DNA from 2 places in the Paenibacillus sp. FSL R10-2788 genome. Region 1 is predicted to be linked to the other one. Evidence: a T-box and tRNA genes for the amino acid it is inferred to sense, from the RefSeq annotation. Region 1 holds a T-box; the other holds one or more tRNA genes.
What was found. A T-box is a leader RNA that pairs with one kind of tRNA and senses whether it is charged. The one in region 1 lies ahead of NSQ50_RS25120 (arginine--tRNA ligase), so its partner is inferred to be a tRNA-Arg.

Region 1 (15,772 bases):
GTAGAAGGGAAAATTGACGCTTTGATCACTTTGAACGGAACCGCCGGAGATTCGCAAGTTACGCCTCAAGTGCTGTTAGAAGGTAGCAACCCTACAGCCAACAAGGCAGTAATCATGACGCTTCAACAAATCTCCCAGAAGCTTCATCCAAGCACAAAGGAACAATTACAGCCGCAGATCAGCTATCTTTACGGTTCTGAGAATATGAAGACGATCGACCGTTTCGGTCCCATTATGATTGGCGTATTTGTTTTCTTTTTCGTATTCTTGATTGCAGGTGTATCCTTCTTAAGGGAACGAACCACAGGCACTCTTGAACGCCTACTTTCGACTCCATTAAAAAGATGGGAGATTGTGCTCGGGTATGTATGTGGTTTCGGCATATTTACCGTTTTTCAGGCGCTATTGATCTCATGGTATTCCATACAGATTCTTGGCATTATGATGACAGGCAGCTTTGGTTACGTATTGCTGATCACATTACTCCTATCGATGACAGCGCTGACGTTGGGCACACTGCTGTCGGCTTTTGCAGCCAATGAGTTGCAGATGATTCAGTTCATTCCGCTCATTATAGTGCCACAAATCTTCCTCAGTGGATTATTCCCGCTCGATACCCTTCCACTGTGGCTCCAGCGCGTTGGCCTCGCTACACCGATCTATTACGGATCAGAAGCTCTGATGGACATTATGGTCCGTGGCAAAGGATGGAGCGCAATTGCACTGGATGTCTATGTACTAATAGGATTTTCGCTGCTATTTATGCTGCTGAATGTATTGGCACTGCGCAAACATCGCAAAATGTAATTTCACAAAAGCTATTATCATTGAAACAAAATGAATCAAGCATGGAGGGTTATTGTAATGAAAGAGCAAGTTTCTACGGAACAAAATATAGAAGAGCAGTGGATAGAAGAGCTGCTGACCCTTGGCAAAGACGAGAAACTGACACCGAAGCAGATTTCTATTCTACAAGCGGCGATTGAGGTATTTTCCGAAAAAGGATACTCTGCGACTTCAACGAGTGAAATTTCTCAGAAAGCGGGCGTGGCGGAGGGAACGATTTTTCGCTATTACAAGACTAAAAATGATCTGCTGCTTGCCATAGTAGGTCCTACCATGAGTCGCATGCTTGCGCCTTTTGTGCTGCGGAATTTCAACGGCGTGCTCGATATGCCCTACGACAGCTTCGAAGAGTTCCTGAGGGCATTTATGATCAATCGGCTGGATTTCGCCCGCAAGAATTTTAAAATTCTTAAGATTCTTATTCAGGAGATTCCTTTTCAGCCAACAGTTAGAGCGCAGTTTGTAGAGAATATTCTTAGCAAAATACTGGAGCGCGTGATTGATATTGTTGAACATTTTAAAGAAAAGGGTGAAATCATCGAGGTGCCTACACCCACACTTATACGCTTCACACTCTCATCTGTCGTAGGTTATTTGATGAATCGCTTGCTGCTGCAGCCAGATAAGGACTGGAACGACGAGGAAGAAATCAACCTGACGATCGCTTTTATCATGCATGGAATAAGTAAAGCAACACCCCCTATTTGATGCGCACTCCCGTTCTGTTATCATAAGTACTATATTAAATTCGGACTTTTCGAGATCAAGTTATGAGGAAGGAATTATGTTATGGGCTTTAGTGTATCAGAACGGGTAATCAAACTGCTGTGCGGCAAGTCTATTTTTGAAAAAGGATTAGCTTATTACCAAACTGAAAGTGTCGATATAATTGAAGTTGAAGAATACAATGACTCCATTCCAGATTTGCCCCGCTCTCGATATGAAGCCATTGTTCAGGGGGCGATCGACTATGAAGTTATGGTGGTCATTGATATTGATGGGGATGTCCAGGCAGAGTGTAATTGTCCAGCCTACTCCCATGGGGGGCCATTCTGTAAACATATCGCGGCTGTAATGATCAACGTTGACGCCCTTAAAACTGGCCGAGATCGTTCAGAGCTTACCGGAGCTTCGCACCTGTCTTCTATAGAAGATACTGAGATTCTAACCCCACGTATTTTTACAGATACTGCGCAAGACAACGGGGGAAAGTCCAGAGATCAACAGCTCGTGAGCAGCCTACTGGGGATGTTCAGCAACCATACACCGCGTCCTAGCGGTACGGGGGCTTTTGTAGATAACAGACTTCCTCTAAATATAGAGTTTACATGCAAGCCGTTCACTTATAGTTACAGCCACACCATGCTGGGTATAGAAATGAAAGTCGGTCCAAAACGTCTATATATTGTTCAGAAAATAAGGGGATTTCTAGAAAGTGTACACCGCGGAGAATCCTTTGAGTTCACGAAACATTTTATCTATGATCCTGCCATTTACAGCTTCCGGAAGGAAGATAATGTTGTTCTACAGAAGCTGATTGATATTGTATTAAATGAAAAAATGTACCGCGATAACGTCACTCCTTACTCACCTTATGGGGGGAGTATTGGGGGAGATCGGTTACTGGCCGTCCCTCCTTTTTTCTGGGAGTCACTTCAGCCTGCGCTTTCAGAGGTCTCTTCGGTATTTTTGCAACAAGAAGAGATGCTATACGAAGGCATCCATTTGTCTAATGAGGCGCCTCCACTCAGCTTTGAATTTGAACAGGCAGAAGAGGATGGATATCATCTGGATATTCAAGGACTTGAGCAGATTTCGGTCTTAGAAGATTACGGGATGGTACTATCGGAAGGTAAGTTGCTGAAGCTATCCCCTCAAGAATGTATACGCCTTGCTGAAATGAAAAAAATGCTGGATTCCTCCCGCCGAAATGGTATCAATATTGCCCCCGAGCAAATGGAGTCTTTTATGGACAAGGTTATTCCTGGTCTGAAAAAGCTGGGCAACGTCCATATCGCCGACTCCATTGCGGATCGGATTGTCCAACATAGGCTTATCGCGAGGCTTTATCTGGATCGTGTGAGAGATCGGCTGCTCGCCGGACTAGAATTCCAATATGGTGACATTGTGATCAATCCTTTAGATGAAAAAGCCCATGTTCGCGGGACGAGTTTGATTCTTTTGCGAGACGGGGAGGGAGAAGCTCGTATTCTGGAGCTGATGGAGCACGAATCTTTCGCTAAAACCGAGGGCGGTTATATTATGACAGACGAAGAAGGCGAATACGATTTTTTGTACCATACCATTCCGCTGCTGGAACCGCTGCTTTCGGTCTATGCGACATCCGCAGTCAAAGCAAGACTGTTCACGAGCACTACACCCCCTAAGGTGAGCATTAGTTGGAATGAAAAGACGGACTGGCTTGATTTTAAATTCGATATGGGGGGGATTCCAGAAGCTGAGATTGTTATGGTTCTGAAATCCCTGCAGGAAAAACGCAGATATTACCGCTTGCCTGATGGGGCCCTGCTACCGCTGGAGAGCGAGGAGCTTCAAGAAATCATTACCTTTATGAATGATATAGGCATCCGGGAAGGTGAGATCAAAGGGGTGGAGTTTTCTCTGCCCGTTGTTCGTGGGTTACATTTGACCTCCACGGATACTAAGAGTGACTCCATTAAGCTGGGCAGATCCTTTAAAAGGTTACTTGCGAACATGCGGAATCCGGAGAATCTTGATTTCCCTATACCTGACAGTCTGGTTCCTGTGCTAAGGGATTATCAACAGTATGGGTTTCAGTGGCTGAAGACGTTGGCCCATTACCGTTTTGGTGGTATTTTGGCGGATGATATGGGGTTAGGCAAAACGCTGCAAAGTATCGCTTTTCTACTGTCAGAACTTCCAGAGATCCGCCAGAATGGGCTGCCTGCCCTAATTGTCGCTCCTGCGTCTCTCACTTATAACTGGCTTAATGAGCTTAAAAAATTCACGCCAGAGATCAAAGCTGTCATTGCAGACGGTAGTCTAATTGAGCGCGGGCGGATTTTAAAAAATACAGCAAAAGCTGATGTAATCATCACCTCTTATCCGTTGCTCCGCAGAGATGTTCAGTTGTATGCCAAAAAGTCTTTTCATACCCTGATTCTCGATGAAGCACAAACTATAAAAAACCATACTACACAGACAGCCCAAGCTGTAATGGCGCTTCAAGCCCGGCACCGTTTTGCACTTACGGGTACTCCTGTGGAGAATGCGTTGGAAGATTTATGGTCCATTTTCGGCACCGTGTTCCCTGGGTTATTTCCAGGCAAAAAAGCTTTTCACGATTTACCAAGAGAAACGGTTGCGAAGCGGGCGCGTCCCTTTTTGCTGCGGCGCTTAAAGAGTGATGTGTTAAAGGAACTTCCGGACAAAATTGAGTCCGTACAAGCATGTGAACTGCTGCCGGAGCAAAAAAAGTTATATGTAGCTTATCTTGCCCGTTTGAAAAAAGAGGCGCTTAAGCATTTGACCCAAGATAGTTTCGGCAATAATAATCGGATCAAAGTTCTGGCGGGACTAACTCGTCTGCGCCAGTTGTGCTGCCACCCTGCTCTTTTTGTCGATGGATATGAAGGAAGCTCTGCTAAATTCGAGCAGCTGCTCGAAATCATAGAAGAATGTCGCAGTTCGGGTAAACGTATGTTAGTATTCTCACAATTCACAGAGATGCTGGGCCTGATTGGGCGTGAACTAGGATATCAGGGCATTCCATACTTTTATTTAGATGGTCAAACGCCTGTTTCTCAACGAGTAGATTTATGTAATAAATTTAATGAAGGAGAGCGGGATATTTTCTTAATCTCCTTAAAGGCCGGCGGGACCGGGCTCAACTTAACTGGGGCAGATACTGTAATCCTTTACGATTTATGGTGGAACCCTGCCGTCGAGCAGCAAGCAGCAGATCGGGCTCACCGGATCGGACAGAAAAATGTAGTACAAGTAATTCGTCTCGTCACCCAAGGCACCGTAGAGGACAAGATGTATGAGCTGCAGCAGAAGAAAAAGAACTTGATCGATGAGGTCATCCAGCCAGGTCAAGAAAGCTTGTCTACCCTCACAGAGCAAGACATCCGGGAGATTCTGATGATCTAAATAACAATGTTTGAGAAAAAATCAGGGATATCCCACAGCCTCTATGACTATCGGGATATCCCTTTTCTTCAGATTATGCAATTGTAACTCCTGCACTAGCGTAGCCAGCAACAGTAGTTGCAACGTCAATGCCAGCCGTGACCGTCGAAGTGAAGACCAACAACAAGCGTTCTCCCACAGTTACAGGAATGCTTAAGCCTGTGGTATTACCACTGCTAATAGTTCCAAGAGCAATTAATCCTGTAAGCGGAGGACTTAACGTAACTAAAGCCCCAGGTACTGCTGTGAAGGTATTGTTAGGTGTAGTAGATCTGTATAATTGAGCCGTGATTGTTACCGTAGAACCCACCAAACTAACGGAAGATGTCGCACTGAAATAGGCTGCCATAGACGTAAGCGTTCCTGTTCTAGGAACCGAGAACGCAAAGTTCAGCAAGGTTCCAGCCGCTCCAGTAAGATCTATAGTACCGCCTGTAATACTGATATTGGTCGCACTGCTACCAAAACCAACTGCACTTGAAGTATTCAAAAGACCCCCTAATACAGTGGTCATAGCAACTGGAAGTCCAGAAGAATATGGAATGATTGCGCCTGCGCCAGCAGCACCTGTGGCTCCGGTTACACCAGCAGTTCCTGTTGCTCCCGTTGCTCCAGCAGCTCCTGTCGCTCCCGTGGCTCCAGCAGTTCCTGTTGCTCCTGTGGCTCCCGCAGTTCCTGTTGCTCCAGTTACGCCAGCAGTTCCTGTTGCTCCTGTGGCTCCAGCAGTTCCTGTCGCTCCTGTGGCTCCCGTTGCTCCAGCAGCTCCTGTCGCTCCCGTGGCTCCAGCACCTGTGGCTCCGGTTACGCCAGTACCTCCTGTCGCTCCCGTTGCACCAACGCTTCCTGTAGCTCCAGTAGCTCCAGTAGCACCTGTAATTCCTATATATTCTCCATATAATTCAGAGTAGACAAGGCGATGAGCAGTCACTAATTGACCTGTGCTGCTCTTCCCCCAAACTGAAATTTGAATGGGATCATCAATCGTAATAGGTGTTGTGAATAGAAATTCAAATGAATCAAAGTTTGCATAATAATCCCTATTAACCACTTGATTAGGAGCTAAATTAACCTGTTCACTTACATATAAAGTTCTTGTCCCATTCATATAATAGCCTTCGACTTGAACCGTTGACGGAGTATCATCACTCTGATTGACAATTTTAAGAGTAACAAGCTGAGTAGGTCTTACACCGCCTACCAGATTATTTTCTATAGGACCAGTAGATAGTTGACTCAATTTTCAACACCTCATTTTTTATGAATTTTAAAATACGCTTATTATTTGAATTGCGAAAATCAAACCAACCGAACAAAATCCTCCTCAATAGTTCTGTATAAAATATGATTCTATCTATAATCATTCCTCCCACCTACTCTAGGTTGATAATCTATGAGCCTATAAAATTAGTTCATAATTTTTGGCTCTTTATAGTATTATTCTTATTTCGAATTAAGGTGTGGACATCCATTTAAAAACTACTGTTACACATATTTGATACATTATAGCAATCTGAAAATCCGTAATGGATTAATAGAAGAAGAACCTAATAAGCATCGCTCTAGTCAACTTATAACATATCGCCAACAAAACAGGGGATAACCCGAAAGCCATACTTACGGCTACCGAATTACCCCTGTTGTAAATACTGAACTCGAAGATAAACTTAAGTTAATTCATGAACAGACCAGACGATACCTGCTGAGTTCGCGCCACCCAAATTCAAAGGAACCGTCAAACCATTTGCCACATAGAACAAGCCAATCACATCACCTGCGGTTAATGCAAATTCTCCAGCCAGCGTCACAGTACCACTTCCCAAAATTGCTCTCAAATCTAATATAAGTGCAACATTCACATCAAGTACTGGGAACAAGCCACTTACCAGATTTGTTGCAGTAGGAGAAGTTCTCTGAACTACGAAAGCCGGATTAATTCCAGTACCAAGACTGACAGTGAGTGAGGCAGTTGTGGAGTAATTGATAGTCGCTTCAATCGAATATCTACCAGTTGTCGGAATAGTATAATTTCCCCCAACTTCGTCGAAGGACGGGCTATCATAAAAAGGTGTTGTCACAGTCCAGCCAGTTAATTGGGTAGATGTGGAAATTGCCAATGAGGGCTTAAAAGCAGAAAAACCTTCTTGTTGAATGTTCGGACCTGTAGCTCCAGTTACTCCGGTTACACCTGTTGCACCAGTAAGCCCAGTTGCTCCGGTTACACCAGATACTCCTGTCGCTCCTGTTGCCCCAGCTACTCCCGTTGCTCCGGTTATACCAGCTACTCCTGTCGCTCCTGTCGCCCCAGCTACTCCCGTTGCTCCAGTTGCTCCAGCTACTCCCGTTGCTCCGGTCACTCCAGCTTCACCCGTTGCTCCGGTGGCTCCTGTTGCTCCTGTTGCTCCTGTTTCACCCGTTGCTCCGGTGGCTCCTGCTACTCCCGTTGCTCCGGTTATACCAGCTACTCCTGTCGCTCCTGTCGCCCCAGCTACTCCCGTTGCTCCGGTCACTCCAACTTCACCGGTTGCTCCGGTTACACCAGCTACTCCTGTTGCTCCGGTTGCACCCGTTGCTCCTGTTGCTCCCGTTACTCCATCCGCTCCGGTTGCACCCGTTGTACCAGTTACTCCGTCTGCACCAGTCGCCCCAGTTGCACCAGTTACTCCTTCTGCACCATCCGCTCCTGTTGCACCAGTCGCTCCAGTTGCTCCAGTTACTCCGTCTGCACCAGTCGCTCCAGTCTCCCCTGCTCCAGTCGCTCCCGTTGCACCCGTTGCTCCAGTTGCTCCAGTCTCTCCTGCACCAGTCGCTCCCGTTGCACCAGTTACTCCGTCTGCACCAGTCGCCCCAGTTACACCAGTCGCCCCAGTTGCTCCATCTGCACCAGTCGCTCCAGTCTCTCCTGCTCCAGTCGCTCCCGTTGCTCCGTCTGCTCCCGTTGCTCCTGTTGCACCTGTAGCTCCATCTGCTCCTGTTGCCCCAGTCTCTCCTGCTCCGGTCGCCCCGGTTGCTCCGTCTGCTCCCGTTGCACCCGTTGCACCTGTAGCTCCATCTGCTCCTGTTGCCCCAGTCTCTCCTGCTCCGGTCGCCCCGGTTGCTCCGTCTGCTCCCGTTGCACCAGTCGCCCCAGTTACTCCGTCTGCTCCTGTAGCTCCAGTCTCTCCTGCTCCGGTCGCTCCTGTTGCACCCGTTGCTCCGTCTGCTCCCGTTGCTCCGTCTGCTCCCGTTGCTCCTGTTGCACCTGTAGCTCCATCTGCTCCAGTTGCTCCAGTCGCTCCAGTTGCTCCGTCTGCTCCTGTTGCCCCTGTCTCTCCTGCTCCTGTCGCTCCCGTTGTTCCATCCGCTCCGGTTGCACCAGTCGCGCCAGTTGCTCCATCTGCACCAGTCGCTCCAGTCTCTCCTGCTCCGGTTGCTCCCGTTGCTCCATCTGCTCCAGTTGCACCAGTCGCTCCAGTTGCTCCGTCTGCCCCTGTAGCTCCAGTCTCTCCTGCTCCGGTCGCTCCCGTTGCTCCATCTGCACCAGTCGCTCCAGTCTCTCCTGCTCCGGTTGCTCCTGTTGCTCCATCCGCTCCAGTTGCACCAGTCGCGCCAGTTGCTCCGTCTGCTCCCGTTGCTCCTGTCTCTCCTGCTCCGGTCGCTCCTGTTGCTCCCGTTGCTCCATCCGCTCCGGTTGCACCAGTCGCCCCGGTCGCACCAGTTATCCCTTGCGTTACACCAAGCAATTCTGCATGTACAAGTCGATGGGCAGTCACAATCTGGCCAACGCTATTTTTTCCCCATACTGAGATTTGAATCGGATCATCTACCAGACTTGTAGTTGTAAAAATAAATTCGAACGCATCAAAATCGCCATAATAATCACGTGTTATAACTTCATTAGGTGCTACATTTATCAGCTCGCTTACATATAAAGTTCTTGTCCCATCCATATAGTATCCTTGAACAAGAGCCATTGATGAATCAATGTCACTTCGGTTATCAATTTTGACAGTAACATGCTGAGTAGGTCTTACACCCCCTACCATACTATTGTCTATCGGTCCGGTAGATAAATAACTCAATTTCTCATCACTCCTTTAACGTTAACTGTGTCACAAAAATAATTATTAAATTAATACTGCCTGCTTCTCCCACGCAACTATGCGATGAGGATCTACCAATGCCCCCGAGTTCTGTTTTCCCCAGACTGAAATCCCAACCTCTGCTTCAACTGCTTCTACTGTTGTAAATACAAATTCAAATGCGTCCAAGTCGGCAAAATAGTTCTTAGTTAAAACTTGATTAGGTGCTAGATTTACTGTTTCATTCACATACATCGTTCTTGATCCGTTAAGAAGGAAACCTTGAATAACTAGATTATAAGGATTAAGAGAATCCCGATTAACTACTTTTACGGTTACCAGTTGCGACGGTCTGACCCCTAGGATCGGGCTGTTATCTATAGGTCCAGTAGAAAAAATAGCCATGTTTTATTCACTCCTCCCTTCCACTACAATTTGAAAGATTAGTGGCTCCGTATAGTAATATTCCTTGGCTTGAGTTAGCGTGTGGACTGTTGTGCAAAGGAACAGCTGGTCCTATAACAAGACAGCCTTCTTTTTCCAAATTTATAATCTACTAAACTGATAATCTAATAACAAAGAGCAACCAAGATTGTTAAGAAGCTAACACTATTGCTTTTTATGAAATATTGGGTATACTGGTAAAAATTAATTAAGCATCGATGAGCGGGAGAGTAGTTAACGAGATCTAGTCCTCAGCGAGCCGGGAGAGTGTAAGCCGGTACAGATTTCTTTAATGAAGCGCACCCGTGAGATGGACTTCTGAATCTTAGTAGGAAGTCCCGACTGAAGGCCGTTATCCCGTAAGGTGGCTGAACAACTTGTTCAGCAACGAGAGTGGTACCGCGAGCGCTAAAGCCCTCGTCTCTTTTGAGACGAGGGCTTTTTTGTATTTTCAAAGGAGGGTATACCATGTTAAATCAAATCATCAAAGACGGAATCGAGCACAGTGTACACCGTGTATTCAATACTTTAGGAGCTGACTATCCAGAGGACATTGCCATTCTGATCGAACAGCCAGCAAATCTAGAACATGGTGATTATTCATGTAATATCGCTATGCAGCTAGCCAAAACTCTACGTAAATCCCCAATGGTCATAGCAGAATTAGTGAAAGCAGAACTTCAATTCAAAGGGCGTTTCGCCGGTCTATTGCAAAAAGTTGAAGTCGCTGCTCCCGGATTTATCAATTTGTATATGAATTGGCAAAGCTGGGCTGAACATTCCTTTGAACTGCCTGCCAGCACTGGGGAAAAAGTCATCATCGAGCACACTTCTATCAACCCCAACAAAGCCGCTCATGTAGGTCATCTAAGAAACGCCTGTATTGGCGATACTCTAGTCAGAATTATGAAAAGAACTGGGTATAACGTAGAGGTCCATAACTACATTGATGATCTCGGCAATCAGCTGGCGGATACAGTTGTTGGATTATTAAATATACCTTTAGAAGGGGAACATCAACGTTTCGGTGATTTTTGCTGGGATCTTTATGCCAAAGTGAACAAAGAATATGCGCTGAACCCTGAGATGACACACAAGCGCACAGATATACTGCACTCCCTTGAACAAGGTGGCGGCAATGAAGCCTGGCTGGGCAACCTTGTAGCTGAACGTATCGTTAGAGAGCATGTAGAGGAAATGAAACATTTTGGGATTTATTATGATTTGCTGGTATGGGAGAGCAGTATTTTAAAAGAGGGATTTTGGGCAGCCGCAGCTGAGCTACTGAAGCAGACAGCCGTTTTTGTACAAGAGACTGAAGGTAAACTCGCAGGCTGCTGGGTGCTGAAGCAAGGAACAGAGGCTAACATTGGAGCGGATTCAGAGGAGCATCATCTCGATAAGGTGCTGGTGCGTTCGAATGGGATTTTAACGTATACAGCCAAAGATATTGCCTATCATCTCTGGAAATTTGGTCTTTTAACCAAAGATTTCTCCTATAGCGAATTCTCGTCCGGTTTATGGACAACAGGATTAACTGGAACCCAAGAGTCTTATGGGCAGGCGGACAGAGTCATCAATGTGATCGATTACAGACAGGAATATCCACAACAGATGGTTAAGCAAGCCTTAGGGGCACTAGGTTATAACGAGCAAGCAGACAAACTCCATCATGTGAGTTATGGTGTTGTATCTCTTAGTCCCGCCTCGGCTGCCGAGCTGGGTATAGATATTTCAGAAGGCAAATCTTCTTATGCTATGTCCGGACGACAGGGAATCGGGATTAAGGTAAGCGATCTGGTGGAACTCATGGAACAGAACATCGAACACTCACGTTCCGATAAAGACGGCCTCTCCAGCCGAATGATTGCCACTGCTGCGATTCGCTACTATCTGCTACGGTTTAATTTAGGAACGGAAATCGTGTTTGATTTCAAACAGGCTACCGAAATATCCGGCAATACCGGAGTTTATCTGATGTATACTTTTGCGCGTGCGACAAGCGTTTTGAGTAAAGCTACGATCCCAATCCTTACAGCTGCCGCACAGCTTCAGTTCCCTTCCAAATTGGAAAAAGCAGAGCTTGCGCTGCTAAGACAGCTAAGCCTCTGGCCGGAGATATTACATTCAGCAAGTATAGAGTTAACGCCAAATACGCTCTGCACTTACGCCCATACCCTAGCTACCCTGTTCAACAACTTCTATTCTGTATGTCCAATTCTAAAAGGCGATTCAGCCACGATCGAATTCCGCCTCTGGCTCACTTCAAGATTCAAGGACATCTTGGGAGATGTGCTCGAAGTGCTTGGGTTACCGACACCGAGCCGAATGTAAAAAACACAAAAAAAGGGCAATCTCCGCGTTAACGCGGAGATTGCCCTTCTATATATAATGTTACTTATAAATCTCTATCACATTTCCAGCTTCCGTGCTGAGACGGTCAAAGTCCGCACGCTTGATGCGAACACCACCGCTACGATAGCGGTTAGGTGTACCTTCTGTTTGCACTTCCGTACCGTTGATAGTAATTCGACTGATCTCACGACCTGTAAGATGATAGATAAAATCTACCTTAGTGCCTGCATATTCAAAGCTAAAGTGCATTCCATCCAGCGATTCCGGCAGAATCGGGTCAACAATTAAGTCTCCACCTTCCGTACGGATCCCCAGTGCATTCGAGATTAACTGGTTCATATAGATCCCAGGACCGCTGGAATAGATTCTCCAGCCACCTTTAACAGCTACGTCACCATTGCGCAGTTTATCGAAATTCTCCTGTGCCTCATAACGGGTGTTAAATTTACCATCCGAGCTACTGAAATAGGAGTTAGCTTGACGTAGTTCAGCGTTTGGCACCACATCGCGGATTCCGATCGGATTAATCGCTGCCAGACCCTTCCAGACCTGATCGGTTTTACCGAGCTTGGCCATAGCCTCTACATAACGGATATGTGCATGCACATACTGAAGTCCAATTTCCCGGCCAAAGTTAGCCGCTTGCTCCGCACGTTTGAAATGAGTGCTGACCCCGCCAACATATTGAGCTGGACGATTCATCAGACGTACACCGTCAGGGCAGAATAGTTTATCCTGAATGACATCATAGTGTGCTTCGGCCTGTTCCGGAGTAAGCAGCTCACTGATCATACTGCGCGTCATTGGCAGCAGACGGTACTGGATACCTGTTTCTGTGTCACTTGGGTGCACCATAAGCTTAATCTGCTCAGGGTCCTCCATATACAGGAAGCCAGGAATTACTTCGGATTGAAGCATATGAGTATGGAAATCCTTACGGATTCCTTCCACCATCGCCTTCAGTTCCTCTGCCTCAGCTTGATCAACTGAACGAAGTACCTCTGAGAACTGATTAAGTGTCTGATAGGTAAGCGCCACTGTCCAGCTGCTAACCATATACTGCTTCAGCTGTGGATTTGCAGGCTGGAGTGTATCATCCCAGTCTCCATCACCGTAAGAAGACAGATGTGTGTCATGCAGGAAATGATCCTTAATATAAGCAATTTCCTTCCGCGCATGATCCAGCAACGTCGCTTTTTCTTCTGTAAAGTCAAAGCTGTGCTTACGGGTATACGGCACTGTTGCTCCCAAGATGCTGTAATCCTGAGTTACTGCCAAGTAGTCTCCAAGCACCTTAAGCGGCCACACAATAATATCTCCATGGCTCTCTTCTTGTTGTATCTTCGTGTATTTATCAAACATGAACCATTGTGGCCAGTTGCCATCATCTTCATATTGATGACTATACAGCGTCAGCAAAATTTCACGAACCTGTTCGTATTTTTGCGTAGCCATGAAATATTCCACAGGTCCCTGACATACATCCCGGGTTCCCCAAGCAGCGCCACCATATTGCTCTAAACCATGTGGAACCGAATAGTGAACCAGCATGTTATGTGTGTACCACCAAGTCAGAGCGTTAACCTTAAACAGTTCACCTTCTGTTCCGTCCCCAAGCGTCAGGCGGAAGCCATTCATCACACCAGCATAAAACGCGCGATAAGCAGAAATTTCTTCCTCAGCTGAACGATTTCTTGGAGCAAGTGACTTACCATCCAGAAGCCCTTGAATATTCAAGGTCCATTCACTGCTGGCAGACAGCTCCAGAACTGCTAACGGCGCTTCAGTTGGTTGAACAGGAGAGACAAGTCTACCTTCATCCTGCAGAGTTAACACCGCACCCTGTACCTGTAATTTATACTGTAAGTCAGGATATTCACCAGCACTTAGTGCGCTTCTGTCAGCGGAGAAGATTACTGCTCCACTTTCTTGCTTAGATTGATATGGAAGCTCGTATTCATTAACGTTCATAGTGATTTGATTAGTGACTAAATAACGATAAGCTCGTCCGCTTTCCGAACGCACATTCAGGAATATCTCTGGCGAATCTTCGGTGGTGTAGTTCGTAATAATGAAGCATTCACCATCTGTTCTGTAATACCAACGAGCATAGTTGAAACCAACCTCAAATAGAGAAGGCATGGTCAGCAAACGATATTCACCGTTCCACTCTACATAAATGCGTTGTCCTGAAGCTTTTGGAATGTTAAGCGCATTTCTTGGATTGGACATTAGCTTGTTGAAATTGGTATTTCCAATTACCACTTGGGAGTTAAAGATCCCGTACATATAAGAAGTTGTTGTGATGACCTTATCATTAAGTCGAGCGTTATCCCCACTCATCAGGATATGGCCGTGTGGCCGTTCTACGCGCATTTCTTTCTCTTTTAATACTACGTGCTCATAATTCTCAGTGAAAAAGGAAAGTAGTGTGTCTCCTTCTCTCTCCTCCTGATAACGAACCGGAAACAAGACCTCGATCTCTTTCTCTGTCAGCGAATCTGCAGCCAGCGGTGCTCCCAGCTCCTTCGAGAAGAAAGAACGTTCAAGTGCTGCTTCAGCTTCTAAAGGTAAATCTTTAACAGCATCCCAAGCCGCAGCAATATCATTAGCAAATTCTAACGCAGTGATCGCTTCTGGATGATCTTGCTTAAACAATCCGTAGAACACAAACCGTGTTTCCCCGCTCAGCTTCACCCGTTCCGATTGCAGCGCAGTATATGCGAATTCATATTGATAGATTTCATTACTTAATTGCTCACGACCCAAGCTCTCTGGTTGGTTGGTTTCTTTATAGGACAGTCCAAAGAATTGAAAACCGTCTGTTGAGAAGCTTGTTGCCTTGGTAAGTGAACCCTGTTGCAGATATGGGAATTTCCCGCCCTGCGGCTGATTCTGTCTAGAGCAAACAACGTACCCGTTGGATTGATCCTCAAATACCGCATGATCGATATACTGTGACAGGTAAGCTTCATTACTGCGGACAGCGGCGATATCAGCAATCCCTACATCCTGTCCGTACACGAGATCTACCTCTGCATTTTGTCCAGTAAGCTTCACATCCCAGAACCAAGCTCCTCCTGCAGTAGGGGTGAAAATAACTTGATATTCAATATTTTCTGCAGTACCTTCCCAAACCAAACGGTTTCCAGCCTTACGTACAGTGCTTGAAGAATGAATGCCCAGCAAAGGAATGGCTTGAATGTTTCCATCATTGTGCACTCGCAAATATAGATTGGATAATGAACCATCCACAATGCTTGGCAGCAATTGATTGATCATTGTCCGTTCGTGGAGGACTTGGAACAAGTCCCCGCTGTTTGTAAAAGTGAAGGATAGATCCCCGGCGTTTAAACGGATGTTAGTATTCAAATTAGTAGTCATATTATACACTTCCTCCATTACGGCGTTACTGCCGTATATATTCTACTTATGCTAATGTTAAGCAAAAATCCCGTTCTTTAACCTCATTGCTGTTCGAACCGACGAATAATTTAAATCGTCCCGGATCGCTGCTAAAGCTTAGATCGCTATGATAGTAACGAAGCTGCTGTTCGGTAAGTGTAAAGGTCACTTCACGACTTTCCCCTGGTGAGAGGTTGATTTTGGCAAAATCCTTCAGTTCCTTCATTGGTCTGACGACCTCTCCGGAAATGTCTCGGATATACAGCTGCACTACCTCTTCCCCATCCACTTCTCCAGTATTGGTCACCGTAACTTTTATTTCAATAGGCTGATTTTCAGTCATGATATCACCGGACAGAATTGGTTCACTATAGCTAAATGTCGTATAGCTCAGTCCAAAACCAAATGGCAAAAGCGGTTCATTAGGAATGTCCAGATATTGCGAGACATAACGTTTGTCGGCACCCGGAGCATGAAGTGGGCGTCCAGTG
Region 2 (15,772 bases), 5.4 Mb from region 1:
CAAAATGCAATTAGCTACCACTTTTACTACATAACCCAAATTTAACTGCACATAATGCAATTAACCAAATTGATTATTAGTTAAAAAGCACCGCCCCAAGAGGGACGGTGCTTAGTATCGTTATAGAGTTACGCAGCGTATAACCGTCATTTATTTCTTTTTACGCTTACGTGGTGCTCCTTCTGGAACGCCGCCATTATTGTCACTTCGTTTAGAAGTGACTTGCTCAGATGACTCTACGTTGCCTGGTGTCACGGACTGGCCGATGAACACCCCGCCCTTGGTTTTCTTTTTGCGGCGGCCTTTGCCTGTAGGAGCGCCGTTACGGCCTTCTCCACCGCCAAAGTTACCCCCGCGATCCTCGCGGCTGCGGAACTTCGTGCTGCCGTCCACGCCCCGCGCTTCGCCGCCGGAGGAGTCGGACGCAGGAGCGCCGTATCCGCCTTTGCCGGAGCCAAAGCCGAAGCTGATGCCGCGTCCACCACCAGCACCGCCGGTGTCTCCGCCGCGGCCTCGCCCGCCGCTGCGCTCACGCGGCGCGCCTGCGTTGCCGCCGGCTTCGCCTCCGCGCTCTGCGCCCGGCGCAGCAACTACCCGGCTCGCATCCTCGCCGGCCTCGCGCCCGCGCTTCCGCTTACCGCGTCCGCCCGCTGCGCCAACACCGGCCGCTTCGCGCGGTACATCACCGGCGCGCACACCTGCGCCCGGCTTGCCCTTGCCCACGCCTGCAGCAGCGCCGCCCGGCTTGCCTTTACCGCCGCGTCCCTTGCCCGCGGCGCCTTTGCCCCCGGCCGGCTTAATGAAGCCGCCGCCCGAACGGCCGCCCTTGCCTCCGCGGCCGCCCGCAAAGCCACCACCGCGGTGCTCGCCTGGCGCGCGTGGCTTCATGTCGACCAACTCGAAATCGATCGTGTGGTCATCCATATTTACTTTGGCGACTCGGATCTTCACCTCGTCACCAATGCGGAACACACGCGATGTGCGCTCGCCAATGAGCGCCATATGACCTTCGTCGAAGTGATAATAATCGTCGCTCATTGCACTGAGACGAATAAGACCTTCGACGGTATTATCCAGCTCGATGAACATTCCGAAGCTGGTCACACTGCTGACCATAGCCTCGAATTCCTCGCCTACTTTATCCTGCATGTATTCTGCTTTCTTCAGTTGCTCCGTATCGCGTTCAGCTTCTACCGCCACACGCTCGCGTTCCGAAGACTGCTGAGCAATGTCAGGCATCCGGCTAGACAAATAATCATGCCGCTTCTGGGTCAGTGCCCCTCCATTCTCAATCACTTCACGCATTACGCGGTGAATGACCAGATCGGGGTACCGGCGAATTGGAGAAGTAAAGTGAGAATAATATTCTGCAGCCAGTCCGAAATGGCCCGTGCTCTCTGCATCATACTTTGCCTGCTTCATGGAACGCAGCATCATCGTACTGATGACCGTTTGTTCCTTTGTGCCTTGGATTTGCTCCAACAGATCCTGCAAAGCACGTGGATGAACCGAATTGCCACGGCCCTTCACGTGATATCCGAAGTTGGCCGCAAAAGCCATGAAATTCTGCAGCTTCTCTGGGTCTGGATCTTCGTGAATCCGGTAAAGGAACGGAACCTTCAACCAGTGGAAATGCTCAGCAACTGTTTCATTTGCCGCCAGCATAAACTCCTCGATAATCTGTTCCGCTACAGAACGTTCACGCTTCACGATATCTACAGCCTTGCCGTTCTCATCCACGATGATTTTGCTCTCTTCAAAATCAAAATCAACCGCACCCCGGCGCATCCGCGCATCGCGCAGCTTCATCGCCAATTCCTTCATGAGGCGGAAATCGTCAATCAGTGGACTATAACGTTCCAACAGCTCTGGATCTTCGTCTTCGAGAATTTTACGAACATTGGAGTAAGTCATTCTCTCTTTGGTGCGAATCACGCTCGTAAAGACATCGTGCTTCACAACCTTCATTTGCTCGTTAAATTCCATTTCACAGGACATTGTTAACCGATCTACCTGAGGATTCAAGCTGCAAATCCCGTTCGATAGGCGGTGCGGCAGCATCGGAATAACCCGGTCTACCAAATACACACTACAACCGCGGTCATAGGCTTCTTTATCCAGCTCAGAGCCTTCACGCACATAATAACCTACGTCTGCTATATGGACGCCCAGCTTGTAATGTCCATTCTCCAAGCGCTGTACGTTTACCGCATCATCCAAATCCTTAGCATCTTCGCCATCAATCGTAACAATGTTCAGTCCGCGCAGGTCGCGTCTTCCTTGCTCCGCAATCTCCTCTTCTGTAATTGAATCAGGAGCGCTATCGGCTTCATCCATCACTTCAGCTGGAAATGCCTCAGGCAATTGATGTTTGCGGATAATGGAAAGAATATCAACACCCGGATCATCCTTATGTCCGAGAATCTCAATAATTTCACCTTCTGCCGCTGCTCGGCCTTCCGGATAACTCACAATTCGCACAACGACCTTTTGACCATCAACAGCACCTTTAAAGGATTGTTTCGGAATAAAAATATCACGATTAATCCGCTTATCATCAGGCAGCACAAAACCATAGGTCTCCAGGTTCTGAAATACACCTACCGTCTGCAACACGCCACGTTTTACAATACGTACTACTTCGCCTTCCATACGTCCGCCGGACGGACTTTTAGAGGTAATACGAATCAGAACGATATCGCCATTCATTGCTCCCTTAAGATCATTTGCATGGATATATACGTCAGGATGATCACGATCATCCGGGATTAGAAAAGCAAAACCCTTCGCATGTGCTTGTAAACGTCCACGCAGCAAATCCATCCGTTCTGGCACGCCATAACGTGCAGTACGGGTTAATACAATTCTTCCATCCTGCTCTAATTCAATCAGCAGTTCCTCGAACTTTTTAAACCCCTCGCTATCCTCTAGAGCAAAATGACTCACCAGCTCTTCATAAGTCATTGGTTTATATGCAGTTTCCCGCATGAAATCGAGTAATATTTCTTGTGTTATCATGTTCGTCACCCCAGCCCTCCGCGGCTTCAAGCCGCTGGCAAATATGTATATCTTGTCCTGCCCTGCAGTAATGCCAAGTAAATTTTACCTTTACTACTTCATACCCTAGTATACACGAAATCAATCCTGCGCATCCCTGTTACTGTCATCCAAAGGTTAACACAGTACAAAATTTCCTTTAAATGCTGAAATACATCCATGCCGACTTCAGGTTTACTTCCTATCGATCCAGCCTTTTTCTTTGCGAATATGAAAAGAAAAGCACCCTTAGGTGCTTTTTAACTCCTTTTAATATAACAAAAAAGCCTCCGCTCTATTCCATTTAGAACAGAGCGAGGGCTTACGGTAGATCTTTTAGTCGATTAGAACTGCAGCTAGAATCGCCATGATGAAGAAACCAGCAGCAAGTCCAACAGTTACACGTTGTAGTACGAGCTCCATACCACGAGCTTTTGTTTTACCAAAGAGATGCTCAGCACCGCCAGAGATGGCACCGGAAAGACCCGCGCTTTTCCCCTTTTGCAGAAGAACGACCGCAATAAGACCGACGGAAAAAATCAGGAGCACAACTTTCAAAAAGATATCCATTCACTTCCACCTCCTACGCCTAAGCATCACTATCTATGGTAATTTAGGTTATCACGATACATAAACAGTATTCTTATTTTATCATAGCGCTGTCGGTAATACAACAGCTTAGACTGTTAAGTCGTAGCTTTTCTTGCAAGATAAGGATAAACCTATTGAAGTCTATCTTCTTCAAATCATAAAAAAGACCCGCCATAACGGCGGGTCTTAGAAGTCTGCTATAAAAGCAGATTATCTTTTGAGGTTGTAGAAGGATTTCAGGCCGTTGTATTGAGCCAATTCACCCAACTCATCTTCGATGCGAAGCAATTGGTTGTATTTAGCAACACGGTCTGTACGGGAAGGAGCACCTGTTTTGATTTGACCAGCATTAGTCGCAACAGCGATGTCAGCGATTGTGCTATCTTCGGATTCACCGGAACGGTGGGAGATAACTGCTGTGTAACCAGCACGTTTAGCCATTTCGATAGCATCAAAAGTTTCAGTCAATGTACCAATTTGGTTAACCTTAACCAAGATGGAGTTACCGATACCTTTTTCGATACCTGTTGCAAGACGCTCAGTGTTAGTTACGAACAAGTCGTCACCAACCAATTGGACTTTGTCGCCCAATTTTTCAGTAAGCAATTTCCAGCCATCCCAGTCGTCTTCGGACATACCGTCTTCGATTGTGATGATAGGATATTTTTCAACCCATGAAGCAAGAAGGTCAACATACTCAGCGGAAGTGTAAGATTTACCTTCGCCAGCAAGGGTGTATTTACCGTCTTTGTAGAACTCAGTGGAAGCAACGTCCATACCCAAGAATACGTCAACACCTGGTTTGTAACCAGCTTTTTCAATAGCTTCGATGATTGTAGTGATTGCTTCTTCATTCGAACCAAGGTTCGGTGCGAAACCACCTTCGTCACCAACAGCTGTGTTCAGGCCTTTGGATTGAAGTACGGATTTCAAGTTGTGGAAGATTTCAGCACCTGTGCGAAGAGCTTCTTTGAAGCTTGGAGCTCCTACAGGAAGAACCATGAACTCTTGAACGTCGATGTTGTTATCCGCATGCTCACCACCATTGATGATGTTCATCATTGGTACTGGAAGAGTTTTAGCGTTGAATCCGCCCAGGTATACGTACAAAGGAATATCCAAAGCTGCTGCAGCTGCACGAGCTACTGCCATGGATACAGCTAGGATTGCGTTAGCGCCCAATTTACCTTTGTTAGGAGTTCCGTCCAAAGTAATCATCAATTTGTCGATGCCCACTTGGTCAAGAGCGTCCATACCGATAACTTCTGGAGCGATGATTTCATTTACGTTCTCAACAGCTTTCAGAACGCCTTTACCCATGTAACGGGATTTGTCGCCATCACGAAGTTCTACAGCTTCGTGAGCACCAGTGGAAGCGCCGGAAGGAACGATAGCGCGGCCTTTAGCACCGGATTCCAGATAAACGTCAACCTCTACTGTAGGGTTACCACGGGAGTCAAGGACTTCGCGAGCATATACATCAGAAATAATAGTCATGTAAGTTAATCTCCTTTTAACATTGTTTTGGTCTTACTTGTATAGCTTAAAATCAAAGGCGTTATACCTTACCTTACTTACGGCTAGCAATCATGGATTGTCCGGTCATTTCCGCAGGTTGAGGAAGTCCCATCAAATCTAGGATTGTTGGTGCTACGTCTGCAAGAATACCGGATTCACGCAATACAACATTCTCAGTAGTCACGATGAACGGAACAGGATTGGTTGTATGAGCTGTGAACGGGCGACCGTTCTCGTCAAATACCATATCTGCATTACCATGGTCAGCGATAATAATTGCAACGCCACCTTTGGCAACAACCGCATCCACTACTTTACCCACACACTCATCCGTCACTTCTACAGCCTTGATTGTTGGTTCCAGCATGCCGGAGTGTCCAACCATATCAGGATTGGCAAAGTTAAGAATGATAGCATCCTGTCTTTCCGCTTCGATTTCCGCTACGCAGGCTGCAGCCACTTCGTATGCGCTCATCTCAGGTTGAAGATCATAGGTTGCCACTTTAGGAGAGTTGATTAAGATCCGGGTTTCCCCAGGAAGCTCCTCGTCACGTCCACCGCTGAAGAAGAAGGTTACATGCGGATATTTTTCAGTTTCCGCGATGCGCAGTTGCTTCTTGTTTTGTTGAACAAGCACTTCACCCAATGTGTTATCCAGGTTCTTCGGTGAGTAGGCTACATAACCTTGTACCGTTTCGCTGAAAGTAGTTAGGCATACGAAGTGCAGGTTTTGCGGGAACAAAGGACCACGGTCGAAACCGCGGAAATCTTGATTCGTGAACACTTGTGACAATTGAATAGCACGGTCAGGACGGAAGTTGAGGAACACGACGGAATCGCCGCTCTCTACTGCCGTTACAGGTTTGCCTTCACTGTCTACAATTACACTAGGTTCAACGAATTCATCAAATACCGAGTTTTCATAAGATGAAGTGATGGCTTGCACAGCATCCGTGTATTTAGGGCCTTCACCATAAACCATAGCACGGTAGGCTTTCTCTACACGTTCCCAACGTTTATCACGATCCATTGCGTAATAACGTCCGGACACCGTTGCAATTGTACCCACGCCAACCTCTTCGATTTTAGCTACTAGATCTTGGACAAACTTCTTCCCACTATCAGGAGCTACGTCACGGCCGTCCATAAAAGCATGGATATACACTTCATGCATATCTTCTTTTTTAGCCAGGTCAAGCATAGCAAACAGGTGGTTAATATGGCTATGTACCCCTCCGTCGGATACAAGCGCATATAGGTGAAGCTTTTTGCCAGTGTTCTTAGCATTTCTCACTGCACTAACCAGGGTTTCGTTATCGAAGAACTCGCCCTCGCGGATCGATTTATCGATACGAGTCAAATCCTGATAAACGATCCGGCCTGCACCAATATTCAAATGCCCTACTTCGGAATTGCCCATTTGCCCTTCCGGAAGGCCTACAGCTTCACCGCAAGCAGTGAGTGTAGTGTTAGGATATTGTTTCAGGTAACGGTCATAGTTAGGTTTGTTGGCTTGAGCAACGGCATTACCTTCTGTCGTTCCACGCAAACCAAAACCATCCATGATGATCAAAGCTACGGGTTTTGGAGCTGACATCTTACTTCGCCCCCTCAACCAATTGAACGAAGGAATCCGGTTGTAAGCTGGCACCGCCAACAAGCGCACCATCGATGTCGCTTTGGCCCATGTACTCAGTTACATTCTCAGGCTTCACGCTGCCGCCGTATTGAATACGAACAGCTTCAGCTGTTGCTGCATCATACAGATCTTTTACAAGACTGCGGATGTAAGCAATAACTTCGTTAGCATCTTGGGAAGTGGAAGATTTACCTGTGCCAATAGCCCAGATAGGTTCGTATGCAATAACAACTTTTGCTGCTTGCTCGGCACTAAGACCTTGGAATGCAGCTTCAGTTTGTACTTTACATACTGCTTTAGTTTGATCAGCTTCACGCTCTTCGAGCTTTTCGCCAACACATACGATAGGAGTAATTCCGTGACGGAATGCAGCATGCATTTTCTTATTCACGATTTCATCCGTTTCGCCAAAATAAGCACGACGCTCAGAGTGGCCAATGATAACATAGTCCACACCAAGATCACTTAGCATTACACCACTGATCTCGCCTGTGTAAGCACCGTTATCTTCAAAGTGTAGGTTTTGTGCACCAATCTTGATGTTAGTACCTTTTGCAGCTGCTACAAGTGCAGGCAGGTTAGTAAATGGAGCGCAGATTACAGTCTCAACGCCTTCTACTTCTGCTTTGCCTTTAATTTCAGCAATAAAGCTTTCTGCTTCAGGAACTGTTTTGAACATTTTCCAGTTACCTGCAATAATAGGTGTTCTCATGACTTATGTTGCCTCCTTCTTAGGTCTTACTTATCGTTCAGTGCTTCTACGCCAGGAAGCGCCTTGCCTTCCATGAACTCAAGGGATGCACCGCCACCAGTGGAGATATGATCCATTTGATCAGCCAGGTGGAATTTCTCTGCTGCTGCTGCGGAATCTCCGCCACCAATAACAGTGTAACCTTCAGTAGTTGCACAAGCTTTTGCTACTGCAAGTGTACCTTCAGCGAATTTATCGATTTCGAATACGCCCATAGGTCCATTCCAGACAACCAGCTTGGAGTTCTTGATAATATCGGCATAAAGTTCACGAGTCTTAGGTCCGATATCAAGTCCTTCCCAACCTTCTGGGATTTCATTGTAATCAACGATCTTAGTGTTAGCGTCAGCACCAAATTTATCAGCAACAACAACATCAACAGGAAGCATGAAGTTTTTACCAAGTGCTTTTGCTTTTTCGATGAATCCAAGAGCAACGTCAAGTTTGTCGTTGTCTACTAGTGATTTACCGATTTCAAAGCCTTGTGCTTTAGTGAATGTATAAGACAATCCACCGCCGATCAGGACGTTATCAGCCAAAGACAACAAGTTATCAATAACATCAATCTTGTCTTTAACTTTCGAACCCCCGATGATCGCAGTGAAAGGACGTTCTGGGTTAGAAAGAGCTTTACCAAGAACGGACAATTCTTTCTCCATCAAAAGACCGGATACAGCCGGCAGGAAATGAGCGATACCTTCTGTCGATGCATGTGCACGGTGAGCCGCGCCAAACGCATCATTAACAAACAAATCAGCCAGTTCAGCGAATTGTTTAGCCAGTTCAGGATCGTTTTTCTCTTCACCTGGGTAGAAGCGAACATTCTCAAGTACAAGTACGTCGCCTTCGCCTAGCTCAGCGATTTTTGCTTTTACAGCTTCGCCAATTGCTTCGTCAGCTTTAGCTACTGGTTTGCCAAGAAGCTCGGACAGACGTTCAGCAGCAGTAGTCAAACGCATGGAATCTACGAATTCGCCTTTAGGACGACCCATATGACTCGCAAGAATGATCTTTGCACCGTTCTCGATCAAATATTTAATGGTTGGAAGTGTTTCGCGAATACGAGTATCATCAGTAATTTTACCGTCTTCTACAGGTACGTTGAAATCCACGCGTACAAATACGCGCTTACCCTTTACTTCTACATCACGGACGCCTTTTTTGTTCATGATTAATTCCTCCACACCCAAAATTGTTTCTAGCAGGAAACAAGAAATACATTTAGAAAGAGCGGAAACAAGGAATTTCTGTTTCCGCTCTATAGATGTTGCTTATATCAAGTCAATTACTTAGCGATTTTAGCGAATTTCTCCAAAGTACGAACCAATTGTGCAGTGTAGGACATTTCATTGTCATACCAAGCAACAGTTTTAACCAGTTGTTTGTCGCCAACAGTCAATACTTTAGTTTGTGTAGCATCGAACAGGGATCCGAAAGTCATACCTTTGATGTCAGAAGATACGATTTCATCTTCAGTGTAACCATAAGTGTCTGGATCGGAAGCTGCTTTCATTGCTGCGTTGATTTCTTCAACAGTAACGCTCTTATCAAGAACAGTTACAAGCTCAGTCAGGGAACCAGTTGCAACTGGAACACGTTGAGCTGCACCATCCAATTTACCTTTAAGTTCTGGAATAACCAGACCGATTGCTTTAGCAGCACCAGTAGTGTTAGGAATGATGTTCTCAGCTGCTGCACGAGCGCGTCTGAAGTCACCTTTAGCATGTGGAGCATCCAAAGTGTTTTGGTCGCCAGTGTAAGCATGAATTGTAGTCATCAAGCCTTCAACGATACCGAACTTGTCGTTCAGTACTTTTGCCATTGGAGCTAGGCAGTTAGTTGTGCAAGATGCGCCGGAAATAACAGTCTCAGTACCATCAAGAATGTCATCGTTAACGTTGTAAACGACAGTTTTCATGTCGCCAGTAGCTGGAGCGGAGATAACTACTTTCTTAGCTCCACCTTTCAAGTGTTTTTCAGCTGCTTCTTTAGTTGTGAAGAAACCTGTGCACTCAAGTACGATATCAACGCCTAGGTCGCCCCATGGCAATTCTTCAGGGTTGCGGTTAGCAAGAACCTTAACTTCTTTACCATTGACTTTGAAGAAGCCATCATGCACTTCAACATCACCTTGGAATTTACCTTGAGTTGTATCATATTTAAGCAAATGAGCAAGCATCTTAGCGTCAGTCAAATCGTTGATTGCTACCACTTCGATACCTTCTACATTTTGAATACGGCGGAAAGCAAGGCGTCCAATACGTCCAAAACCGTTAATTCCAACTTTTACACTCATTGAATAGTTCCTCCTAGAATTCGTTTTATTTATTCAAAACAGACGGTGAGGTCTGTCATGACAACAATGTTAAGTATGATGCAAGAAGTATGTTATTGCCTGCAATCTAAAAACTACGAAGATAGCTGTAGTTGATTGTCAATTTCCTTGCCTATTTCTACTGCGGCAGCCTCGTCCGTGACGAGAATATTCTCCTGCCCGAAACGCAGCATGGCATGAATGGCTTTGGCCTTGGGTTTGCCTCCTGCAATACCGATGACTTTCTCTGTCCGAATAATATCTTCTAGACGTAGACCCATCGTAAGCATGGTATGGACAACCTGACCCTCTTCATTGAAATAATAGCCAAAAGATTCGGCCACTGCCCCTTCACCCTGGATTTCCGAGACTGTAGCCTCGTCCAGTTTGCGGCGGCGGGTCATTTCAATGGCATCCCCAATCCCATGTACAATAATACGCGAACTGCGGATGGTTTGTACAATCTCTCCAATATTAGAGTCAAGTGCCAGCGATTGGTATGCATCCCCACTAAGCAAATCAGGGACATGCAACAACCGGTAGTTGGCTCCAACCCGCTTTGCCATTGTTGAGGCAATCGTGTTGGCTTGAATCTCCATACTCTCTCCTAATCCTCCACGCGCCGGAACAAACCAAGCGTTCTTATAGGAAAGGGACAACGGCGGTGTCAGTTGATCAGCCATATCGGCAAGCGTCGATCCACCTGTGACGGCAACTGTATCATCTGCGCGAAGTATACTCAGCAGCGCTTTCGCACCCGCCCGGCCAAGCTCTCGTTTGGTGAACGGCGATGACTCACAATCACCCGGTACTACAATAACTTTATCCAGACCATACGTTGCTCGAATTTTCTCTTCCAGCTCATCCAGACCAAATAGGCTCTTAACAACCGGCTCTAGCAAATCAAGCAGTCTACGTCCAGCAGCGCTAATGCGCATGCCAACACTCTCGATCTCAATAAGCCCTTGCGATTTCAGAAGATCCGTCTCGGCACGCAGTACCCGCTCAGTCATATCTAGCGAAGCGGCTAGCGTTCTGCGCCCAATAATATCGGACAGCATGATCTGATGAAGAATCGTGTACCGTCTCTTAAGGGTTTCCATGAGATCAGGCAGAAGCTGCTTTTGGATATCTAATAAATTACGCATACTTTCACTCCTGCAACTTCGTCTTCCTCTATTCCCTTGTTCATGGTCTCAAAACGTCCCGGGTAAACTTTTTAAGTCCCACCCATATTCTAACCAAATATTGCTCGAAGCGCAAGTCTTCCGAGAGTAGAATTCTCAAGCACTTGTCTTCTTATACATTAATAAGGTCAGAAAAAGATATAGCGCCCGATGCCTGCCCCTAGAGCGCTTGTCCAGTATTAATATTACATTGCAATTGTGTAAAAATTGTATTATAATCATTTTTGTTGCGCCCGTGGTCCAATGGATATGACGTAGGCCTCCGAAGCCTGAGATCCAAGTTCGATTCTTGGCGGGCGCGCCATTAATTTCATTTTTGCACATAATTTAGTAGTGCCTATACTACTACTTAACCAAAGAGCCGCTTGTCGGCTCTTTTTTTTGAATATAAGTTTGACTTTCTTTGACTTTTTGTTTGAATTTGTTTATCATGTGGGTAATACGGCAAGAGTAAAAATGAATACATTTGAAGAACCAATATCAAGGAGGTTTTCCACGTGAGTTATATTCCTATGGTAGTAGAACAGAGCAACCGCGGCGAGCGCGCTTATGACATCTATTCCCGCCTGCTGAAGGACCGCATCATTTTCCTTGGAACGGAGGTTAATGACGTGGTAGCCAATTCTATCATCGCACAAATGCTGTTCTTGGCTGCCGAAGATCCTGACAAGGACATTCACCTTTACGTGAATAGCCCAGGCGGTTCCATTACTGCAGGTATGGCTATTTTTGATACAATGCAGTACATTAAACCAGACGTTTCCACCATCTGTGTGGGTATGGCAGCTTCCATGGGAGCTTTCCTGCTAAACGCTGGCGCCAAAGGCAAACGCTTCGCACTGCCTAACAGCGAGATCATGATCCACCAGCCTCTGGGTGGTGCTCAAGGTCAAGCAACGGACATTGAAATCCGTGCCCGCCGCATCCTCAAATTGCGCGATAAGCTGAACCGTATTCTAGCAGAACGTACGGGTCAACCTCTAGAACGTATTGAGAAGGATACAGATCGCGACTACTTCATGACTGCTGCAGACGCGGCTGAATACGGTATCGTAGATAAAGTAATCGAGAAGACATTGCCTAGCGGTGTGTAAGCTATAAAGTAAAAATATAAAGAGGCTGTGCCCTAACCATAACGGATAGGGCACAGCCTCTTTATATTTTATAGAAGACCTAAATCCAATCAATTCAGCCCTCCATAACCTAGTGCATCCAGCTTCTCGGCAATTACGCGATAACCCCGGCCATTCGGATGCAAATGATCAATGGATAACAGCCCTCTCTCATTTCCTGCGAACTCACTGTAAATCGAAGCAAATCCACATACTCGGCTGCTGTACTGTGCTGCGTATTGATTAAACTGTCTGACCCATTCTGTCGCACCAACCACCTGAGGATAGGGATTATATAATCCCACAATTCTAATGATAAAAGGTCTACGCGTCCTCGCCTTCAATTGTATAAGGATATTCATAATTGCAGAGAAATTTTGTTTGCATTCCTGAAGCGATCTGCGCAGTTGTGCGGATAAGTCCCCTTGCTGTCTTGCTGCTGATTTGGCCGCGTGAATCAAATCATTACCACCGATAGACACAGTGATGATATCGGCTTCTCGAACGGCCTCACGCATCATGGAATTTCCGCGCAGCCGCTGCTCCAGCTCTGAAGTAGTCATTCCGTTCACGCCTAAATTCGTAGAGGCTACAGTAGTCCGCAGTCTCCCTTCTGCCATTCTACGGTACACCGGAACAAAACCGTTACCTGGCAGAGCACCAAATCCAGTCGTCAAGGAATCGCCAATTGCAGTATATTGGTAGCCCATAGCTCTCCCCCGTTCATAAACTAGTTACTCCCTTTAGCATATGAACTAGAGACAACTCCGGTAAGGGGGAGATGCCTTGTGCTGACATTAGCGGAGACGAGGTATCTCCATTTATTTCATGCCAGCAAACGGGCTACTGCCATCCGACAAAAGCTCTTTGAAACTAAAGGTATACTCAGGGAAGCCTGCAGCATACGCTGTGTACTCATATAATTGGAAGAACAGAACAACCTTGTCATCCTTCAGATAGAAATATTTCTCCGTATTCAATCCGTTGAATCCTCCCAAATAACTATCCTCTGCCTTCAGCAGCTTGCTCAACTTAGCATTCAGCTGTTTTTTGTAGTTTGGATTAGCTCCAAACAGGTCGCCCAACAATAGACGTTTACCATCTTTAAGCGAGAAGGTGAATGCCTCACGGTTAGTCATTCCATGAGCGCCGCCCGTATCACTATACTGATGCATCACTATGCTGATCACACCATTCTGATTGTAGGTCACTACATAACCTGAATCATAGGTGTATTTGGGCTCTGCTCCATCTCGATCGGAGATATCCTGTTCTGCACCCGCCGCGAATTTCATAACACTTTCCTTCAAAGTATTATTAATAGCTTGTTGCGCACTGGAATTGCCCAATCCACTGATCTTCGGATAATCAAGCTGAATAAAAGCTTCTGTCCGATCTTTAGCATAAGTTTCCGTGGTTACCGTCAGCGCGTTCTGCGGTCTGTTCACCACATTCAGCTTACTGGCGGCCCGACTCCAATCTACCTTATAACCCATATAATCATTTAACAAACCTGATGGAACGTAGAGGCGATTATTAATTAACTTCCCTTCATACTCTCGAATGAAATAGTTATTCACCCACACAGAAGTACCGTAACTGGATAACATCAACTTCGCCTTGGCCGATCCTTTTCCAATCATGTATGCATTTTCCTTCTTATCATACGCAAGCGGTAATCCCAACACATCTCGCATAAAAGTTATGGGAATCCAGGCCTGTCCTTCCTTCAAAATACCTTCCTGTAACGAATTTATCCCGTTTGCCTTTAAAACGATACGCGAATCAATAGCTTTATTCTCCGTTTTACTAGCTGCTGCATAACCCGTTTCGCTGGGCAGCAGACCTCCACCAAACAATAAACCTGCCGACATCAGACCTATGCCCCATTTGCGTACTGATTCTTTTGAAATAATATTCATCATCTTATTTTTCCTCTCCTTTCCAATTTATTAAACAGAATCGTAGAGAACTTACACAAAAAAAGAGGCGCCCCCCACTATTACTAGTGGAAGATCACCTCTCCTCTCTGCATTCACCTTGTTCTGATACTATTTCAATTCATACATTACGCTTAGCTGAGTTGTAACTTTAACTACACCAGGTTGCACGGATGTACTTGCACCAGCATCTGCTGCAGCCATATTCATTTTTAGATTCTGTTCAAAATAAACCGGAGTGATATCGCCATCATTTTGGCTGACCGTGATCACTTGACCCAAGCTGCGTTTAGCTGCCTTAGCAATAGCCCCTGCTTTAACATCTGCATTCGCCATCGCTTTTTCAATCACCTGAGCTTCAAATGCAGAAGTATCTTCCACAGAAAAACGTGCATTTCCGATATTATTCGCCCCTGCCGCAGATGCAGCGTCCAGCAATTCACCAACCTTAGTCAGATCTCTATAAGACACTAACAGCGTATGATTGGCGTTGTATCCCTTCACTTGCTGTCCTTCTTTTTCGCTGTAACTATAATTGGGTTGCACATAAAACTGCGTGCTTTGAATATCTTTATCTGCAATTTTCCAAGTATTCTTTAGTAAAGTCATAATCTTCTGAATTTTAGCGGCATTGGTCTTCTGCGCTTCTTGCGCAGTTGTGGCCGTAGTATCCACACCGATGGTCAAGTATACGATATCCGGCTTGAGGGACAATTCGCCTTTACCTACTACACTAACGACATTTTTCTGCACTTCATCTGCGTAAGCCTTTTCAGGACCTTGGAAAACACCACTCATGCTGATCCCTCCAATTAACAAGCTCCCTACGATCATCACTGAACCAATTTTCTTCAATAAACCTTTCATATTTGCCAGCCCCTTTCATTTCTTGTGATTTGTTATTATCCTCTAGACGAGTCATTTTGGTAAATGTTGCACGTCTCAATCTATTTTTTGGTATTAAAAAAAGCCCCGAAGGGCTTTTGGTCATGCGATAAATAAAGTCTTCCTAGCAGAAACGATGTTGTCTTCCTATTATTGGTTCTCAAGCTCTTCTTTGCTGACCAGACTTGTCAAAGCGTTTACAGCTTGATCGGCATCCGCACCGTCCGCGCTAATGTAAATCTCCGTGCCGGAACTGATAGCGAGGCTCATAATCCCCATAATACTTTTAGCATTTACTTTTTTATCATCTTTTTCCACGAAAATCTCCGACGAAAACTTGTTAGCTTCTTGCACAAACAATGCTGCCGGTCGGGCATGAAGCCCTGTCTTCAACCGAACAACTACCGGGTGCTTTGTCATGAAACGCTTACCCCCTAATTGAGTTCTCCCCAAAAGTTTCACATTAATTTTATATTATTATATCATTATAACGTAAACCACACTAGAAAAAAAGTAATTAGCCGCCTCGAACCTTGTCCGCCAGCTCATCAATCTTACGAAGCCGATGATTTACTCCCGACTTACTGACTGTACCTTTGAGCATTTCACCAACCTCCTTGAGGTTGATATCTGGATGCGCCATTCGAATTTCTGCTACTTCACGCAGTTTATCCGGCAAATTCTCCAGTCCCATTTCTCGCTGCAACAGCTTGATATTCTCAATCTGCCGCACCGCAGCACTTATTGTTTTGTTGAGATTTGCGGTCTCGCAGTTCACGATCCGATTCACGGAATTACG

Region 2: it has a tRNA-Arg gene. The T-box ahead of NSQ50_RS25120 (arginine--tRNA ligase) is inferred to sense a tRNA for this amino acid. The anticodon was not compared.

The regions. Positions count from the first base shown of each region.
Region 1 is NZ_JBBOQA010000001.1:5,627,093-5,642,864, forward strand. Features, by position in the region: gene NSQ50_RS25090 (ABC transporter permease) at 1-807, shown strand, start outside; gene NSQ50_RS25095 (TetR/AcrR family transcriptional regulator) at 865-1,554, shown strand; gene NSQ50_RS25100 (DEAD/DEAH box helicase) at 1,636-4,980, shown strand; gene NSQ50_RS25105 (exosporium glycoprotein BclB-related protein) at 5,054-6,256, opposite strand; gene NSQ50_RS25110 (collagen-like protein) at 6,684-9,077, opposite strand; gene NSQ50_RS25115 (hypothetical protein) at 9,123-9,482, opposite strand; T-box leader at 9,731-9,949, shown strand; gene NSQ50_RS25120 (arginine--tRNA ligase) at 9,990-11,855, shown strand; gene NSQ50_RS25125 (GH36-type glycosyl hydrolase domain-containing protein) at 11,916-15,260, opposite strand; gene bglX (beta-glucosidase BglX) at 15,307-15,772, opposite strand, start outside.
Region 2 is NZ_JBBOQA010000001.1:181,282-197,053, reverse strand. Features, by position in the region: gene rnr (ribonuclease R) at 151-3,018, opposite strand; gene secG (preprotein translocase subunit SecG) at 3,373-3,606, opposite strand; gene eno (phosphopyruvate hydratase) at 3,838-5,124, opposite strand; gene gpmI (2,3-bisphosphoglycerate-independent phosphoglycerate mutase) at 5,198-6,742, opposite strand; gene tpiA (triose-phosphate isomerase) at 6,744-7,496, opposite strand; gene NSQ50_RS00925 (phosphoglycerate kinase) at 7,523-8,704, opposite strand; gene gap (type I glyceraldehyde-3-phosphate dehydrogenase) at 8,821-9,831, opposite strand; gene NSQ50_RS00915 (sugar-binding transcriptional regulator) at 9,945-10,997, opposite strand; tRNA gene NSQ50_RS00910 (tRNA-Arg) at 11,266-11,340, shown strand; gene clpP (ATP-dependent Clp endopeptidase proteolytic subunit ClpP) at 11,534-12,130, shown strand; gene NSQ50_RS00900 (GDSL-type esterase/lipase family protein) at 12,220-12,858, opposite strand; gene NSQ50_RS00895 (PdaC/SigV domain-containing protein) at 12,970-14,073, opposite strand; gene NSQ50_RS00890 (SIMPL domain-containing protein) at 14,200-14,955, opposite strand; gene NSQ50_RS00885 (HPr family phosphocarrier protein) at 15,124-15,393, opposite strand; gene whiA (DNA-binding protein WhiA) at 15,491-15,772, opposite strand, start outside.